One region of the Citrobacter sp. CRE-46 genome, then DNA from elsewhere that is predicted to be linked to it. Evidence: predicted binding sites of a transcription regulator. Region 1 holds the regulator's gene; each other region holds the start of a gene.
What was found. Region 1 encodes PurR, which represses purine synthesis genes. Its sites were predicted from a motif close to CANGCAAACGTTTGCNTG; they were not measured.
Positions count from the first base shown of each region.

Region 1 (5,934 bases):
CGCCATCAGTAACATAGCGGGCGAGGCCTGAGTCCGGCCTGAAACAAAATGCCCCCGTGAGTACGGGGGCGGCAGCCATTAGCGGGGGACGCGCAGACCGTGTTCGACACCGCGGGAGAAAACCACCTGCCAAAGCTGGATATCGCGAGCACGAAACGCACCGGCGCAGGCGTTCAGGTAATAGCTAAACATCCGTTTAAAACGCTCGGTATAGTTATCGGCGATTTCAGGCCAGGAACGCATGAAGCGTTCGTGCCATGCCATCAGCGTGGTATCGTAATCCGCGCCAAAATTATGCCAGTCTTCCATCACAAAATGCGGCTCGCTGGCGTTGGCAATCTGGCGAACTGACGGTAAACAGCCGTTCGGGAAGATGTATTTATTGATCCACGGATCAACATTATTGTCGGTTTTATTCGAACCGATGCTGTGCAGTAAAAACAGACCGTCCGGCTTTAAATTGCGATCGACAACGTCGAAATAGGTGTTGTAGTTTTTCGGGCCGACATGCTCAAACATGCCGACGGAGACAATGCGATCAAATTTGTCGTTCAGGTCGCGGTAATCTTGCAGCAAAATGGTGACATCCAGTCCCGCGCAACGCGCTTGCGCCATTTTCTGCTGCTCTGCCGAGATGGTCACACCTACCACGCTCACACCGTATTGCGATGCCATAAAATGGGACAAGCCACCCCAGCCGCAACCAATATCGAGCACACGCATTCCCGGCTTTAACTGCAATTTTTCGGCAATCATTTTTAACTTCGCCTGTTGGGCAGATTCCAGGGTATCGGCATCTTTCCAGTAGGCGCAGGAATACTGCATGTAAGGATCAAGCATGCGGCTAAAGAGGTCGTTGCCCAGATCGTAATGTTCTTTGCCGACAACCCAGGCGCGCTTTTTGGTCTGTAAATTAAACAGTCGTGCCGTGGCGATACGTAAGGTATCTTTGAAGTGGCGGGGGAGTTGATTTTCAAGCCCGGCGCGCAATACCTTAGTGAAAAATATGTCCAGCCGATCGCACTCCCACCAGCCATCCATATAGCTCTCACCCAAACCTAACGATCCTTCCTGCAGTACGCGTTTGAAAAAATCGGGGTTCTTGACACGAATATCCGCCGCAGCCGAACCATTAATGGTAATGCCTGCACGGCTCAATAATTCATTGGTGATGCGGTACCAGTTATCATCCGGTACGCTGACGTCTTCTATACACGATGAACTCATAGCTTCTCCATCACTGGTCGGTGATCAGAACCTTAAAACAGCGTAGACGCTTTTTTGGGCTTTGTGAGAAATCTCACGGAATTAATCCGCGAATCTTTAATCCGACGTAGAACAGAGGAAGGGAGGAACCCTTACCGAAAAGGCCATCCGTGGAAAAACAGGAACGTTCTTGTCCCCGTTAATACCTAAAAATTATCGTTTTTGTAACAACTGGAAATCAGTATAAGCCTGATTTTTTGACGATTCAATAGAAAACTGTTAGCGGGCTAACTATGTGCCCGCGACATTTATTAGTGAGACTCACCGTGGGCAATTTGCGCCCGGTCATCTGTTTGACGGGTGTTATCGGTCTGCGATTGCATTTTGTAACCGATGGCTGCCAGCAGCACTGTTGTCAGCATCACGCTGGTGGTGGTGAGCAGCGGGGTGGCGATCAGCCACGACACCATAAGACTTGCCAGGAAGCATAAACCCAGTTGCAGCGTATTTTGCAATGCGGCTGCGCGTCCTGTGGCCTGTGGGAAAGGACGTAACGCCTGAGCGACAACGATAGGATAGATTGCGCCGTTGGCAATCGCCATTACGCAGAATGGGATCAGAATTTCAGCCAGCGCAACATGATGAATAAAGCCGGTAGCCCAGGTGGCAACAACGCTGATGGAATAAAGAATCAGTAACCATGGCAGCATCTGACGACCTTGCCATTTTTGCAGCGCCGCACGGCAACCGTAACCACCAATTAAGAAGGCGATAGTTTGCGGAACATAGCTCAGGCCAATCACTGCCGGGCTGTAGCCCATTTCGCTAAGGATAAACGGTGAACCCGTCAGCCATGCGAAAAAGCTTGCGGAGCAGGCGGCATAAATCAGTACGTTTCCACGATAAGCTTTCGAGCGCAACAGTGTGGCGAAAGTCAGTTTATCCTGGCTGTCGTCGCGTGCTTTAACCGTCGGTTTTAAACGCAGGGCCGGAAGCATCAGAATCAGGGTAATAGCAAACAGGGTGGCGAAAATGGCCTGCCAGGAGAAATGGACCAGAATCCAGCTGCCCAATAACGGCGCGAGAGCCGGTGATAACCCGACCAGCGGCATAATGGTGGCAAAGATGCGGTTTACTTTTTGTGAAGGGTAATAGTCTGTAACCAGCGCCTGCCAGATAACCGACGCGGCACAGACGCCAACGGCCTGAATAAAGCGTAGCGCCAGCAAGCCAGTGGCGTTTTCAACCCACAGCATACCCAGACTACCCAGCGCAAAAATAGATAAACCCAACAGTAAAATCGGTTTACGGCCATAGCGGTCCGAGAGCGGTCCCCACAGTAGTTGTGCGACGGCGAAACCCGCTAAAAATAAACTTAGGCTGGCGCTGACGGCAGATGCAGGTGTTTGCAGATCGGACTGAATCGCGGCAAAGGCGGGCAGATACATATCCGTCGCCAGAAAGCCGAGCACGCTAAGGCCCGCCAACCAGACTAAAAAACCTTTCCCAGGTTGCATCATCATTTCTCTTTTTTTAGCAATAGAACAATGCCGCTGAGTGTAGTGAGTGTAATTCACGCTGTGAAACGCTAATATTTGCTTACTGATTTCAAATTTTTTGTAGGCAGAATATGTGGTCGGAATATTCACTTGAAGTGGTTGATGCGGTTGCACGCAACGGCAGTTTCAGTTCAGCCGCGCAGGAGTTACACCGCGTACCTTCGGCGGTAAGCTACACCGTGCGCCAACTGGAGGAGTGGCTGGCTGTACCGCTTTTTGAGCGACGCCATCGCGATGTGGAATTAACGCCTGCCGGCGCGTGGTTTTTAAAAGAAGGGCGCTCTGTTATCAAAAAAATGCAGATCACTCGTCAGCAATGTCAACAAATCGCCAACGGCTGGCGAGGACAACTGGCAATCGCGGTAGATAACATTGTCCGTCCCGAACGTACCCGGCAGATGATTGTGGATTTCTATCGCCACTTTGATGATGTGGAACTGCTGGTTTTTCAGGAAGTCTTTAATGGTGTCTGGGATGCGCTTTCCGATGGGCGTGTAGAGCTGGCTATTGGCGCCACACAGGCCATTCCGGTAGGGGGTCGCTATACCTTCCGCGACATGGGCATGCTGAGCTGGAGCTGCGTGGTGGCCAGCCATCATCCGCTGGCGTCAATGTCGGGGCCGCTAAGCGATGATACGTTGCGCAACTGGCCGTCACTGGTGCGAGAAGATACCTCGCGTACATTGCCGAAGCGTATAACCTGGTTACTGGACAACCAAAAGCGCGTTGTGGTGCCTGACTGGGAATCTTCCGCAACCTGTTTATCTGCGGGATTGTGTGTAGGCATGGTACCAACACATTTTGCCAAGCCGTGGATTGATAGCGGTAAATGGGTGTCGCTGCAGTTGGAGAATCCCTTTCCTGATGCCGCGTGTTGTCTGACATGGCAACAGAACGATACCTCGCCAGCACTGAGCTGGTTGCTGGACTATTTAGGTGATAGCGAAACGCTGAATAAAGAATGGTTGCGGGAGCCAGATGAGGCCCCCGCACAACAGGCTTAACGACGATAATCGCGGAATGGACCGTCAGCAACGGAGCGGCGCTCTACCAGACGCGGATGAACCTCGATAGACTGCGACTCTTCGCGTTTATTCACGATGCGGTCTAACAGCATATTAAAGGCCGTTTCACCCAGTGAATCCTTAGGCTGGTGAATGGTGGTCAGCGCTGGCGTGAAGAAGCGGGCGTTGCGCACGTTATCATAACCGATGAGCGAGACATCCTGCGGTACGCGCAGTCCCATCTCATCAGCGGCGCACAGCGCGCCCATCGCCATGATATCGCCACCGCAGAAGACGGCGGTCGGACGATGCGACTGTGAAAGAATTTGCTGCATGGCGCGATAACCGGATTCAGGTTCAAAATCGCCCTGTACAATCCAGTTTTCGGGAACCTTAATCAGCGCTTCTTCCATCGCTTTCATAAAGCCAGCCAGACGACCGGCCCCGGTATTCCGCTCCATCGGGCCCGGGATTGCGCCAATCTCGCGATGGCCGCGTTCTATCAGATACCGACCCGCCATGTAACCGCCCTCGAAAGCGTTATCAATGACCGTATCGGTAAAATCAGCCTTAGCTTCGCCCCAGTCCATAACAACCATCGGAATATGGCGATACTCTTCGAGCATCGAAAGCAGAGGTTCCGGATACTCAGAACACATCACTAACAGACCATCAACGCGCTTTTGCGCCATCATCGACAGATAGGCCTGCTGCTTTTCAAGACTGTTCCATGCGTTGCCCAGAATCAGGGTATAGCCTTTCTGGAAACAGTTTTTCTCAACGGCTTCGATAATTTCGGCGAAATAGGCCGCTTCGCTGCTGGTCGCCAGCAAGCCGATAGACTTGGTGTGATTCACCTTCAGGCTGCGCGCAACTGCGCTTGGAGAATAGTGCAGCTCTTTGATCGCAGCCCAAACCGCATTACGCGTTTCTTCCGCGACAAAGCGCGTCTTGTTAATTACGTGTGATACGGTTGTAGTGGAAACGTTTGCTCGCTTCGCTACATCTTTAATTGTTGCCATTACATCTCACTCCAGACCATATCCTAAGCTCCTGAGAATACTCCAGGTAAACGTTTGCCTTCACACACCCTTAACGCAACGTAGGGGTTGCGGCACGCCGGGAAAACGACACGGAACGTCAGGAAGGGGTCAATGGCCGGTACGCTAATCAAGTAAGCGTGGAATTTTGTCTGATCTTAACGAAAAGGGGAAGAGTTAAAAGCAGTTATCAATATAAATCGTGAGAGATTTTTGCTTTCAAGTGTGTAAAAATGCGCAATATCACTTTTTGTGTGGGAATAAAAAGGAGAAAACTTGATGAGCACCGATCTGAAATTTTCGTTAGTGACTACCATTATTGTTCTGGGTTTGATCGTCGCGGGTGGCCTGACCGCAGCACTGCATTGATTTCCCCGAGGGAGTTAGCTCTCCCTCATCCTTTCCGCATCTATTCCCCCTCTATTGTTTGCGAATAAGCAAAAGTCTTTTGCAATTTTGTTAACTTTATTAATTTTGCGATCAATGTCATGCTTTTGACTCTTATTTTATGTCGCGCCACGGCTCGACGTTACGGAGTCGATATATGAAAATCAATTATCCCTTACTGGCGCTGGCGATTGGCGCGTTTGGCATTGGCACCACCGAATTTTCGCCAATGGGATTATTGCCCGTGATTGCCAAAGGGGTGGATGTCTCGATTCCCGCGGCCGGGATGCTGATTAGCGCGTATGCGGTTGGCGTGATGGTGGGAGCTCCGCTGATGACACTGCTGCTGTCCCATCGCGCGCGACGTAATGCGCTGATATTCCTGATGGCTATTTTCACGCTGGGCAACGTGCTTTCCGCTATCTCGCCGGATTACACCACGCTGATGCTGTCACGTATTTTGACCAGTCTTAATCACGGAGCCTTTTTTGGTCTCGGCTCTGTTGTCGCCGCAAGCGTGGTACCTAAACATAAGCAAGCCAGCGCCGTGGCAACCATGTTTATGGGGTTAACGATTGCCAATATTGGCGGTGTTCCCGCGGCGACGTGGCTTGGTGAGACAATCGGCTGGCGGATGTCGTTTATGGCGACGGCGGGTCTGGGCGTCATCGCTATGGTCAGCCTGTTCTTCTCATTACCGAAAGGTGGGTCAGGAGCGCGCCCCGATGTCCGCAGCGA
Region 1 covers NZ_CM184341.1:2,865,550-2,871,483, reverse strand. The annotation lists gene AC534G_RS13970 (riboflavin synthase) at 1-31, shown strand, start outside; gene cfa (cyclopropane fatty acyl phospholipid synthase) at 79-1,227, opposite strand; gene punC (purine nucleoside transporter PunC) at 1,518-2,723, opposite strand; gene punR (DNA-binding transcriptional activator PunR) at 2,837-3,769, shown strand; gene purR (HTH-type transcriptional repressor PurR) at 3,766-4,791, opposite strand; gene cydH (cytochrome bd-I accessory subunit CydH) at 5,089-5,178, shown strand; gene AC534G_RS13940 (MFS transporter) at 5,354-5,934, shown strand, end outside.

Region 2 (5,934 bases), 920 kb from region 1:
TCCGTCCTCTGATGGGCAGTCAGCAGTCTCCGGATTTTCGCCAGTCATGGCAGCTATCCGGGATCTGGCGGCGCTCGATTAACCTTGTGGCCGAAGGGGGCGCACTGTTAACGCTGCACCGCCAGGGCAGTGGTTTTAGCCCGGGAGGATGGGTGATCCGTGCGTCTGACTTTGATGCGCTGCGTACGGCGTTAAGCGGTAGCGAAACCCCTCAGGCTGTCCCCGAGGGGATTGTGCTGGGACCGTTTCTGTTACGCCAACCGCAGCGTTGTTGTTCGTTGAAAATAACGTCCCGTCCACATGCCCCGCGCCTTGCATCCGCCTGGATGGATCGCGGCGAGGAAACGGGATTATTCGGGCCGTTAATGCTGGCGGCAAATTTGCCTTTGTGCCCCGAGTTACGTCAGTTCCGCCATTGCTTTTTCTCGGCGCTGGCTGGCTTGTCGACAGACTGGCGGCAGTGGTTAGGCAAGGGGCCAGGTTTAACGCCCAGCCATGATGATACGCTGACCGGAATGCTGCTGGCCGCCTGGTATTTCGGCGCGCTGAATAAGGATTCCGGCCATCGTTTCTTTGAATATTCCGGCAATCTTCAACTGGCAACGACCGTGGTTAGCGTGAGCTACTTACGTTACGCGGCATTAGGATATTTCGCTTCACCTTTGCTCCACTTCACTCATGCTTTGGGCCGACAACAAAGGATGGACGCGGCGATAAATTCGCTGCTGGCGCTCGGGCATACCTCCGGCGCAGACACCCTGTTGGGGTTCTGGCTTGGGCAACAAATTATAGAAGGATAGGGAATGAAAACGCTGGTTGTTGCTCTTGGCGGCAACGCATTATTGCAGCGCGGCGAGGCGCTGACGGCAGAAAATCAATATCGTAATATTGCCAGCGCCGTACCTGCCCTGGCGCGTCTGGCACGTTCGTACCGCCTGGCCATCGTACATGGCAATGGGCCGCAGGTTGGTCTGTTGTCGTTACAGAATCTTGCCTGGAAAGAGGTTGAACCTTACCCGCTGGATGTGCTGGTGGCAGAGACTCAGGGCATGATTGGTTATATGTTGGCGCAAAGTCTGACCGCTGAACCGGAGATGCCGCCGGTGACCACAGTGTTAACGCGAATTGTGGTGTCTGAAGACGATCCCGCGTTTATGGCGCCGGAAAAATTTATCGGCCCGGTGTATTCGCCTGAAGAACAAACGCAACTGGAAGCCACCTACGGCTGGCATATGAAACGTGACGGCAAATACCTGCGTCGTGTTGTCGCCTCGCCTGAGCCTCGCCAGATCGTCGAAAGCGATGCCATTAAGCTCTTGCTCAAAGAAGGCCATGTGGTGATTTGTAGCGGCGGTGGCGGCGTGCCGGTGACCGGGGAAGGGGTAGGGTCTGAAGCGGTCATTGATAAGGATCTGGCGGCGGCATTGCTGGCTGAACAGATCGATGCCGACGGTCTGGTTATCCTCACCGATGCTGATGCGGTCTATGAGAACTGGGGCACGCCAGAGCAACGTGCGATTCGTCAAGCCTCTCCTGATGAACTGGCGCCGTTTGCTAAAGCCGATGGTTCGATGGGGCCAAAGGTGACAGCCGTAAGCGGATACGTGAAGCGACGTGGAAAACCCGCGTGGATTGGCGCGCTGTCTCGCATTGAAGACACGTTGGCGGGGAAAGCCGGAACCTGCATTCGTCTGTAAAAGTAACGGGAGGCGTGCGCAGGCGCACCTCCCGTATCGGTTTATTTCAGCTTTGACTGCGCCCAGATGATGCCGCTGGCATATTCCGGCGGCAGCAGGGGAATGAGCGCTTCCAGCGTGGCGCTAAGGCGCGCGGTATCGCTGTCGCTCAGATTCAGGTGTCCCACCTTACGCCCTTCGCGTACCTCTTTGTCATACCAGTGCAGATGCACCAGCGGCAGCTTCAGCCAGTCATAGTTCAGGTCGCTGCCGATCAGGTTTACCATCACCGAAGGATTGTTCACCACCGGCGTCGGCAGCGGCAGGCCGGTAATGGCGCGCAGGTGCAGTTCAAACTGGCTAATGCTGGCGCCGTTTTGCGTCCAGTGCCCGCTGTTGTGCACGCGCGGAGCCAGTTCATTGATCAGCAAATCTTCCGGGGTGATGAAACACTCCATCGCCATCACACCGACATAGCCCAGCTCCTGCATGATGGCAGAGAGCATCGCTTCGGCCTGCGCCTGATGTTTAGCGTTAGCCTGCGGAAATACCACGCTGGTGCGCAGAATGCCGTCCTGATGCAGGTTATGGGTCAGCGGATAGAAGACAGTGCTGCCGTCGTGCGCACGCGCGCCAACCAGCGAGACTTCACCGGAGAAGTTGATTCCTCGCTCGACGATGCACTCGCCGTAGCAGTCGTCTGGCAGTTGTTCGGTTTCATTCGCGCGTAAACGCCACTGTCCACGACCGTCGTAGCCGCCGACGCGACGCTTCACAATCGCCAACTCGCCGAGTTTGTCAAACACCGCAGACCATTCGCTTTTATCCGCCAGCAGTTGCCATGGTGCGGTCGCCAGGTTGAGTTTGTCAAAAAGCTGTTTTTGCGTCAGACGGTCAGCAATAATCGGGAAGACGTCGCGGTTAACAAACGCCGGGTGACGCGCCAGTTCGCGAGTGAGCGCCGTTTCCGGCCAGCGCTCAATCTCAGCGGTAATCACGCTTTGTTGAAAAGGAACGGCAGCGGGTTCGGCGTCCAGCCCGACGGGCCAGACCGCAATCCCCAGCGGCTCACCGGCCTGACGCAGCATGCGTCCTAGCTGACCATTGCCGAGTACACAGACCTGCTTCATGCGACACCTCGCGGGTCCGGGTTCTCCAGTACCTCATCGGTTTGCGCTTTACGCCACTCAGCCAGACGCTGATGCAATTCTTTGTCGTGTGTTGCCAGAATTTGCGCGGCCAGCAGGGCCGCATTGGCTGCGCCCGCTTTGCCGATCGCCAGCGTGCCCACCGGAATACCGCGAGGCATCTGTACGATGGAGTAGAGACTGTCTACGCCGCTCAACGCTGCGCTTTGTACCGGAACGCCTAAAACAGGCACCAGCGTTTTCGCCGCAATCATACCTGGCAAATGTGCAGCACCACCGGCACCGGCAATAATCACCTGATAACCGTTTTCTTCAGCGCCTTCGGCGAAACTGAACAGTTTGTCTGGGGTACGGTGGGCGGAGACGACCTCAACATGGTGTGGAACGTCCAGCATTTCGAAGATTTCGGCGGCGAACTGCATGGTAGCCCAGTCGCTTTTGGACCCCATCACGATGGCGACACGCGCCGGATTATTGCGGGAAGACATGCGTCTGAAAACTCCTGTGGTGCACTACACTCGACTTTTGAGGGCACAGAGAATAGCATAATTCACCGTCAAGGAAAACGATTGCGCGCTTTACACTTCACTCTTCAAGCTGCCTCTTTGTTGGCTGCATCTGCTCACCCCAGTCACTTACTTTAGTCAGCTCCAGGGGATTCACGGATTTGCCGCCTCGATGCAACTCGAATAGTTTTGTGTAAAGAGGAACGGGGTATTTGCAGAATTAAAACGGGAATGCGATCAGTTCAACGTCGTGTGGTGTGACTTTGATCATCGAACCTTCGCTGTGCCAGGCGCCTAATACTACGCGGAACGCGGGTTGCCCATTGGCCGTAAGTTCGTGGACTGCCGGACGGTGGGTATGACCGTGAATTAACCACTGGGCCTGATGTTTTTCCAGCTCGGCAATAACGGCCTGCTGATTCACATCCATGATCTCCAGCGACTTACTGCTGTTGGCTGCTTTGCTGTTGGCGCGCATTTTCGCGGCAATACGTTGGCGAATGAACAATGGCAGGGCGAGGAATAGTTTTTGTAGCCAGTGTTGATGCACTTTGGCGCGAAACGCCTGATAGCCAGCATCGTCGGTGCATAACGTATCGCCATGCATGATCAGCACCTTGCGACCATACAGATCGAGCACTTTCTCTTCGGGCAGTAAGGTCATGCCGCTCTCACGGGCAAAACGTTTGCCGAGCAGAAAATCACGGTTGCCGTGAATAAAAAAGCAGGGAACGCCGGAATCAACCAGTGCTTTTATCGCCGCGGCTATTTGATGATGCAGCGGATTAGGGTCGTCGTCGCCAATCCAGGCTTCGAACAGGTCGCCGAGAATGTACAGCGCATCGGCTTGTCGCGCATCACCGGCTAAAAAACGCAGAAAACCGGCGGTGATCGCCGGTTCTTCTGTGCAGAGGTGAAGATCTGCAATAAACAGTGTCGCCACGATTACTCGCTGACGGTCACGTTTTCGATGATGACGTCTTCTTTCGGCACATCCTGATGCATACCGCTGCGACCAGTGGAAACGCCTTTGATTTTATCAACCACGTCCATGCCTTCAACAACTTCAGCAAACACGCAGTAACCCCAACCCTGCATGCTTTCGCCAGAGAAGTTCAGGAAGTCATTGTCAGCAACGTTGATGAAGAACTGTGCGGTTGCGGAGTGCGGAGCCTGAGTACGCGCCATTGCCAGCGTACCACGGGTGTTTTTCAGACCGTTGTTCGCTTCGTTTTTGATCGCTTCTTTTGTGGCTTTTTGCTTCATGCCCGGCTCGAAACCACCGCCCTGGATCATGAAACCGTTAATAACACGGTGGAAAATGGTGTTGTTATAAAAACCTTCGCGGCAGTAGTCCAGGAAGTTTTTAACTGTTTCAGGCGCTTTATCATCAAACGTTTTGATTACGATATCGCCGTGATTAGTGTGGAAAGTAACCATTTTTGCATCCTGTTCCGATAGATTGGTGCTTCGACCCTGTTAAGGGTCAGAGTTAGGGGTGTGTTATAGCATAACCGCAAGCTGCGATCACCTTGCAAAGTGTGCTGCTTCGATTACGAATAATATGTATTATACGGATATTATTACCCACACACGTCTACACGGAATCTTCGATGTTAAAAATCTTTAATACACTGACGCGCCAAAAAGAGGAATTCAAACCTATTCATGCCGGGGAAGTCGGCATGTACGTGTGTGGTATTACCGTTTACGATCTCTGTCATATTGGCCACGGACGTACTTTCGTTTCTTTCGACGTCGTTGCGCGTTATCTGCGCTTCCTCGGCTATAAGCTGAAGTATGTGCGCAACATTACCGATATCGACGACAAAATCATCAAGCGCGCGAATGAAAACGGCGAGAGCTTTGTCGCGCTGGTCGATCGCATGATTGCGGAAATGCATAGCGATTTCGATGCGCTGAATATTCTGCGCCCCGATCTGGAACCTCGCGCTACGCATCATATCGCCGAGATTATTGAGATCACCGAACAGCTGATCGCCAAAGGTCACGCCTATGTTGCCGATAATGGCGACGTGATGTTCGATGTCCCGACTGATCCGAACTACGGTCAGTTGTCACGCCAGGATCTGGATCAACTGCAGGCAGGCGCACGCGTTGACGTGGTTGACGTGAAGCGCAACCCGATGGACTTCGTGTTATGGAAAATGTCCAAAGAGGGGGAACCGAGCTGGCCATCTCCGTGGGGCGCTGGTCGTCCGGGCTGGCATATCGAGTGTTCGGCGATGAACTGCAAACAGTTGGGCAACCATTTTGATATTCACGGTGGCGGCTCCGACCTGATGTTCCCGCACCATGAAAACGAAATTGCCCAGTCCACCTGTGCGCACGATGGCGAATACGTGAACTACTGGATGCACTCCGGGATGGTGATGGTTGACCGCGAGAAAATGTCCAAATCGCTGGGCAACTTCTTTACCGTGCGCGACGTGCTGAAATACTACGACGCCGAAACCATTCGCTACTTCCTGATGTCGGGTCATTACCGTAGCCAGTTGAACTACAGCGAAGAGAACCTGAAACAGGCGCGTTCTGCGCTGGAACGTCTGTACACTGCGCTGCGCGGCACTGACAAGTCCGTTG
Region 2 covers NZ_CM184341.1:3,787,538-3,793,471, reverse strand. The annotation lists gene AC534G_RS18635 (oxamate carbamoyltransferase subunit AllH family protein) at 1-800, shown strand, start outside; gene AC534G_RS18630 (carbamate kinase) at 804-1,697, shown strand; gene purK (5-(carboxyamino)imidazole ribonucleotide synthase) at 1,739-2,806, opposite strand; gene purE (5-(carboxyamino)imidazole ribonucleotide mutase) at 2,803-3,312, opposite strand; gene lpxH (UDP-2,3-diacylglucosamine diphosphatase) at 3,551-4,273, opposite strand; gene ppiB (peptidylprolyl isomerase B) at 4,276-4,770, opposite strand; gene cysS (cysteine--tRNA ligase) at 4,944-5,934, shown strand, end outside.
Region 2: the regulator PurR is predicted to act here: its motif matches at 3,383-3,400, upstream of purE (5-(carboxyamino)imidazole ribonucleotide mutase).

Region 3 (5,934 bases), 2.6 Mb from region 1:
TCGTGGTCTTCGGACTGTGCGGCTGCTTTTTAAGTGGCCTGGGTTACCTGCTGGCAGGATCAACCCAAGGTTGGCCGCTGGTAAGTTTGTTGCTGTTATGCATCGGGCGGGTGATTCTGGGCATCGGGCAAAGCTTTGCGGGGACCGGCTCTACGCTATGGGGCGTAGGGGTTGTTGGCTCAATGCATATCGGACGGGTGATTTCGTGGAACGGCATCGTGACCTATGGCGCGATGGCGATAGGCGCTCCGCTGGGCGTATTGTGTTACGCCTGGGGTGGCTTACAGGGACTGGCGCTGACCGTGATGGGCGTGGCGCTGCTGGCGATACTTTTGGCGCTCCCTCGACCGGCGGTGAAGGCCAGCAAAGGCAAGCCGTTACCGTTTCGCGCTGTGCTTGGGCGCGTTTGGTTGTACGGGATGGCGCTGGCGCTGGCCTCCGCCGGATTTGGCGTGATCGCCACCTTTATCACGCTGTTTTATGATGCTAAAGGCTGGGACGGCGCAGCTTTTGCGCTGACGCTTTTTAGCTGTACATTTGTGGGCACTCGCTTGTTATTCCCAAATGGTATCAACCGGTTAGGTGGGCTCAATGTCGCGATGATCTGCTTTAGCGTCGAGATTGTTGGACTGCTGCTGGTCGGCATGGCCTCCATGCCGTGGATGGCTAAAATCGGCGTTCTGCTGGCAGGTGCCGGGTTCTCGTTGGTCTTCCCGGCGCTGGGCGTGGTGGCGGTAAAAGCCGTCCCGCAGCAAAATCAGGGTGCCGCGCTGGCGACCTATACGGTGTTTATGGATTTATCGCTGGGCGTTACCGGGCCGCTGGCCGGGCTGGTCATGACGTGGGCGGGTGTACCGGTTATCTACCTGGCGGCGGCCGGGCTGGTGGCGGTGGCGTTATTGCTGACCTGGCGGCTAAAAAAACGGCCTCAGGTGGCGTCACCGGAGGCCGAGTCATCGTCTTAACCGTTACTGGATAACCAGCGTGTTAATGATGTTTTCTGCGGTCGTTTGCGCTTTTTGCTGATCGTCAGCCGGCAGCGTAATTTGCAGCGTCAGCAGTTGGTTGTCCACTTTACCCAGCACCACGGAAGAGTAAGCGGTCTGGCCTTTGGCCGAGATGATGCTGTCTAACTGTTGCAGCGTGTGGCCTTTCAGCTCAATAGATTTATTGGTGACGACCTGCAACTGCGGGTCGCGGCTACGCTGCTGATCTTCCAGACGTTTTGCCAGTACGGCAAGATCTTCGTTGGTATTGTCGCCGACAATCACAATCACCGCTTTCTGGCCGGTTGCGTCAGAATATACGTGCATATTGTTTGCCTGGGTGCCCAGCTTGCCGCTCTGATCGGTCATATCCGCTGGCAGGGAAAAACTGAGTTTGCCGTCCAGCAGGCTGACCGGTTGTCCGGTGGCGCTACTCTCTGCGGCAGCACCTTCTGCTGGCGCTTTTGTATCGCTATTATCACAGGCTGCAAGCCCCATAACCAGCAGGCCAATACCGACATATTTAACCAGATTGCGCATTGACTTCTTCCTTTCGATAAACGGCCATAACGGCTCATTCGACCATCTTATCACAACTCGGAAAATGAACCTTTAACTCGTCTGCAATGCAGATATTTCAGATTTATCTGCCAACCTTTTCAGTAACATATTCAGCAGCACGCCGTACATCGGCAGGAAGAAAATAATGCTGATCAGTACCTTGAAGCAGTAGTCGACCAGCGCGATTTCCATCCAGTGCTCGGCCATAAAGGCATCCGGGCTGCGCCAGAAAGCGATAAAGAAAAAGGCCAACGTATCGCTGATGTTGCCAAACAGCGTGGAAGCCGTCGGCGCCAGCCACCAGCGACGGCTCTGACGCAGGCGGTTAAAGACATGCACATCCAGAATTTGTCCCAGCGCGTAAGCCATAAAGCTGGCGGCGGCGATACGGGCGACAAACAGGTTAAAGTGCAGCAGCGCGCCGAATCCCTGCCACGATCCCATATAGAACAGTGATGAAACAACATAGGAGATCAGCAGCGCGGGGATCATCACCGCAAAGATGATACGTCGTGCCAACGGCGCGCCAAAAATACGCACGGTCAGGTCGGTCGCGAGGAAAATAAACGGAAAGCTAAAAGCGCCCCATGTGGTATGGAAACCAAAAATGGAGATCGGTAGCTGTACCAGATAGTTGCTGGAGGTGATCACCAGCAGATGAAATAGCGATAGCCAAAACAACGCTTTTACGCGCTGAGATTGTGTAAACGGAGTCATATTGTGACCTTTTTGTTGGATGGGGTGAGGGAACCCAATAAAAAACCGTCGCATGATACTGCTTTAAGAGCACATTGCAATGGTTGTTTTTCACGCAATCGTTAACCTGATTGGCTTACGCCACAACAGAGCGTAAAATAACGCCGTTTTTGCATGAATGAGACTACGATGAGCGATCTGTTTACCTCTCCCGACCATACGCTTGATGCCCAGGGACTACGCTGCCCGGAACCTGTAATGATGGTGCGTAAAACCGTGCGCGGTATGCAGGCGGGTGAAACGCTGCTGATTGTCGCCGACGATCCGGCGACAACCCGCGACATTCCCGGCTTCTGTACCTTTATGGAGCATGAACTGGTAGCCAAAGAGACCGACTCGCTGCCGTACCGCTATTTAGTGCGCAAAGGTCATTAAGCGAAGCGCCATCCGGCCTACAAAGACGGTGTAACCTGTAGGCCGGATAAGGCAACGCCGCATCCGACACACTCATTATCCTTTACGCAACAACCGCAACGCGTTCGCGGTCACCAGCACCGTCGCCCCCGTATCAGCCAGCACCGCCAGCCACAGTCCGGTTATCCCGAGCAGCGTGGTGACGAGGAAAATCCCCTTCAAACCCAGCGCAATCGCAATGTTCTGGCGAATATTGGCATGGGTGGCGCGCGCCAGCTGAATCATTTGCACCAGGCCACGCAGACGGTTGTGGGTCAGGGCGGCATCAGCGGTTTCCAGCGCGACGTCGGTTCCGCTACCCATGGCAATGCCGATGGTCGCCGCTTTCATCGCCGGGGCGTCGTTGATGCCGTCGCCGACCATTGCCAGCGGCGACTGTTGGTTGAGAGAGGTAACGGCTCGCACCTTATCCTCCGGCAATAACCCCGCTTTGAATTCCAGACCCAGCTCCCCGGCAATGGCTGCTGCCGCGCGTGGGTTATCACCGGTCAGGATCACCCCTTTCACGCCGATCTGATTGAGCTCGCTGATGGCAGTGCGGGCGTCGTCGCGCAACGTATCCTGTAGGGCCAGTACGCCGAGAACGGTATCGTTACGCAGCACCAGCACCACCGTCTGGCCCGCGCTTTCCAGCTCGCTTATCTGTCCGGCAAAGGCATCGGCAGGCTGCTTACCGGCGGCGCAAATCAGCACGCGCTCGCCGTTGACCAGTGCTTCTATTCCGGAGCCAACCAGCGCCCGCTGTTCTTTCGCGACAGGAATAGTCAGCTCGCGCGTTTGCGCTTCCCGAACAATCGCCTGCGCCAGTGGGTGCGTCGCGCCTTGCTCTACCGCCGCTGCCAGCGCCAGCAGTTCAGCCTCATTTATACCGCTTGCCGGATGAATCGCCGTCACGCGCGGTTTACCGATGGTCAGGGTGCCGGTTTTATCAAACGCCACCTGCGTGACTCTGCCCAACTGTTCCAGCGCGGCGCCGCCTTTGATTAATGCGCCACGACGCGCCGCGGCGGCAAGACCAGAGGTAATCGCTGCGGGAGTTGAGATAACCAGCGCGCACGGGCAGCCAATCAGCAACAGCGTCAGTCCTTTATAAATCCACTCCTGCCAGGAGCCGGCAAACAGCAGCGGCGGGACGAGGGTAACCAGCAGCGCAACCGCCATAATAGCGGGGGTATAAATTCGGCTGAAACGGTCAATAAAGCGCTCAATGGGGGCGCGGCGTTCTTCCGCTTCTTCAATCAGCTTCAGAATGCGATCGATAGCGCTGGCGCCCGGCTCGGAAAGCACTTCCAGCGTAACCAGACGATCTACGCTGGTGGCGCCCGCCGGGACTTTCTCGCCGGTGGCGCGTTCAACCGGGATCGATTCGCCGGTCAGGGCGCTTTCATCAAAGCTGGCAAAACCGGAGACCAGCTTACCGTCGGCGGGTAAACGTCCACCGGCGGCAACTTCAATAACATCGCCAGGCCGGAGCGTATTGATTGCGACCTCTTCGCGTTCGCCATTACGTAGGCGCGTGGCGGTTTCTGGCTTGAGTGCCATCAATGCGCTAACACCTTTGCGGGCGCGGCTGGCGGCCCACCCTTCCAGGCGCTCACCAATTAAAAACAGCAGTAGCACCATGGCGGCTTCCGCCGTCGCGCCGATAAACAGTGCGCCAATCGCAGCCACGCTCATCAACGTTTCAATGGCGAAGTAGCTGCCGGTTTTCATCAGACGCAGGGCCTGGCGGGCAATGGGATACAGGCCGACCAGCGTGGTGGCGATAAACGCTATCTGGCCGAAAGGATGATTGAACTGCTCCAGCCCCCAGCTAATCGCCATCATGATTATCAGCGAAATCAGCGGCAGGTTCTCTTTCAGACGTGATTCAGGGGCGGCTTCCGGCGCTTGTTCATCGCGCAGGGTATAACCTGCCTTTTGTACCGCGCTTTCAACTTGCTGACGGATCTCATAACCCGCGTCGACGACCAGTTTTTCGGTGGCGAACAGCACCTGGACCTGGTTGACGCCGCTCACCTGGCGGACCGCATTTTCCACTTTTCGGGCGCAGGCGGCACAGTCCATTCCTGCCACTTTCCAGGAATAACGGATGCCCATTACGCTTTCGGATACGGTGGTTGGGGTGGAGCAACTTCCTTCGCAGCAGCAGTCGTCCGCCTTTTGTGGGGCTGGCACTGGCTTGAAAGAAGAAAATTGTGGGGCTTTTTTGCCAGGGGCATCGGGCGTCGACATGGCATCCTCCGGTTAATAATCATTTCGTATTAACCGAAGGATACACTCTGGAGTCGACTCCAGAGTCAAGCGATATTAGAGATACAACGAACGAACAATCAGGAAATGTCCGGCGAAGTAGCAGGCGGCGGCAATGGCGTTATCGGCGCGGAAGCGGCGGCGATAATGGCTACCCAGCCAGACAAAATTGCCGATGAACAATAATGAGGCACCGAGGAATGCCGACAGCGCGGGGCCAGTGGGACGGAAGAACCACAGTTCGCCCGCCATCCAGACCATCATCAGCGTGATGCCGATAAAAGTACAGATCGCTAAACGCAGCTCTTCCAGCCGTGTCCAGATGATGGCGATCAGCAACGCCCCCAGCACTACCAATACCAATGGCAAAGGCCAGAAGAACGACAGCGTCATTTGGCTGGCGAAGTAGATGGTATACAGCAGGTGCGAGAGGAAAAACGCCCCCACGGCGTAGAGCAGACGTTGGCGCGGCAACAGCGTCAGCGCATCGCCCAGCAGTGAGGCAAGCAGCCCTGCCAGCACCAGATAGCTGATGGCGTTAAACATTGGCGCCTGCCAGGCCAGCAGCGCCAGCAGGAGTAAAGTGAGGGGTTTAAAGACCCAGCGTTGCCAGGCGGGCCCACGATAGGAAGCATCCACGAACAACCATGCGGAAAGGCAGACAGCGATAAACGACCAAAGCATCTTAGTTCCTTGAATTCGTTATTTTTTCGTAAGCGGGGTGCTTACGGCTCTATTGTTCAGTGTAGAGGTCGACACTGCCAGATGACAACACCATAACAGGCAATGTATGCTTATTTCCGCATTTTCTGATGGGTTAATACTATGAGCAAACCGCCGCTTTTTTTCATTGTTATCATCGTCTTAATTGTTGTCGCCGCGTCGTTTCGCTTTGTCCAGCAGCGGCGTGAAAAAGCGGATAACGATGCAGCACCGCTGGTGCAAAAGCAGGTGGTAGTGAGTA
Region 3 covers NZ_CM184341.1:294,446-300,379, forward strand. The annotation lists gene AC534G_RS01385 (MFS transporter) at 1-965, shown strand, start outside; gene AC534G_RS01390 (DcrB family lipoprotein) at 969-1,526, opposite strand; gene AC534G_RS01395 (7-cyano-7-deazaguanine/7-aminomethyl-7-deazaguanine transporter) at 1,599-2,264, opposite strand; gene tusA (sulfurtransferase TusA) at 2,433-2,678, shown strand; gene zntA (Zn(II)/Cd(II)/Pb(II) translocating P-type ATPase ZntA) at 2,754-4,952, opposite strand; gene AC534G_RS01410 (lysoplasmalogenase) at 5,028-5,654, opposite strand; gene AC534G_RS01415 (DUF2500 domain-containing protein) at 5,796-5,934, shown strand, end outside.
Region 3: the regulator PurR is predicted to act here: its motif matches at 2,356-2,373, upstream of tusA (sulfurtransferase TusA).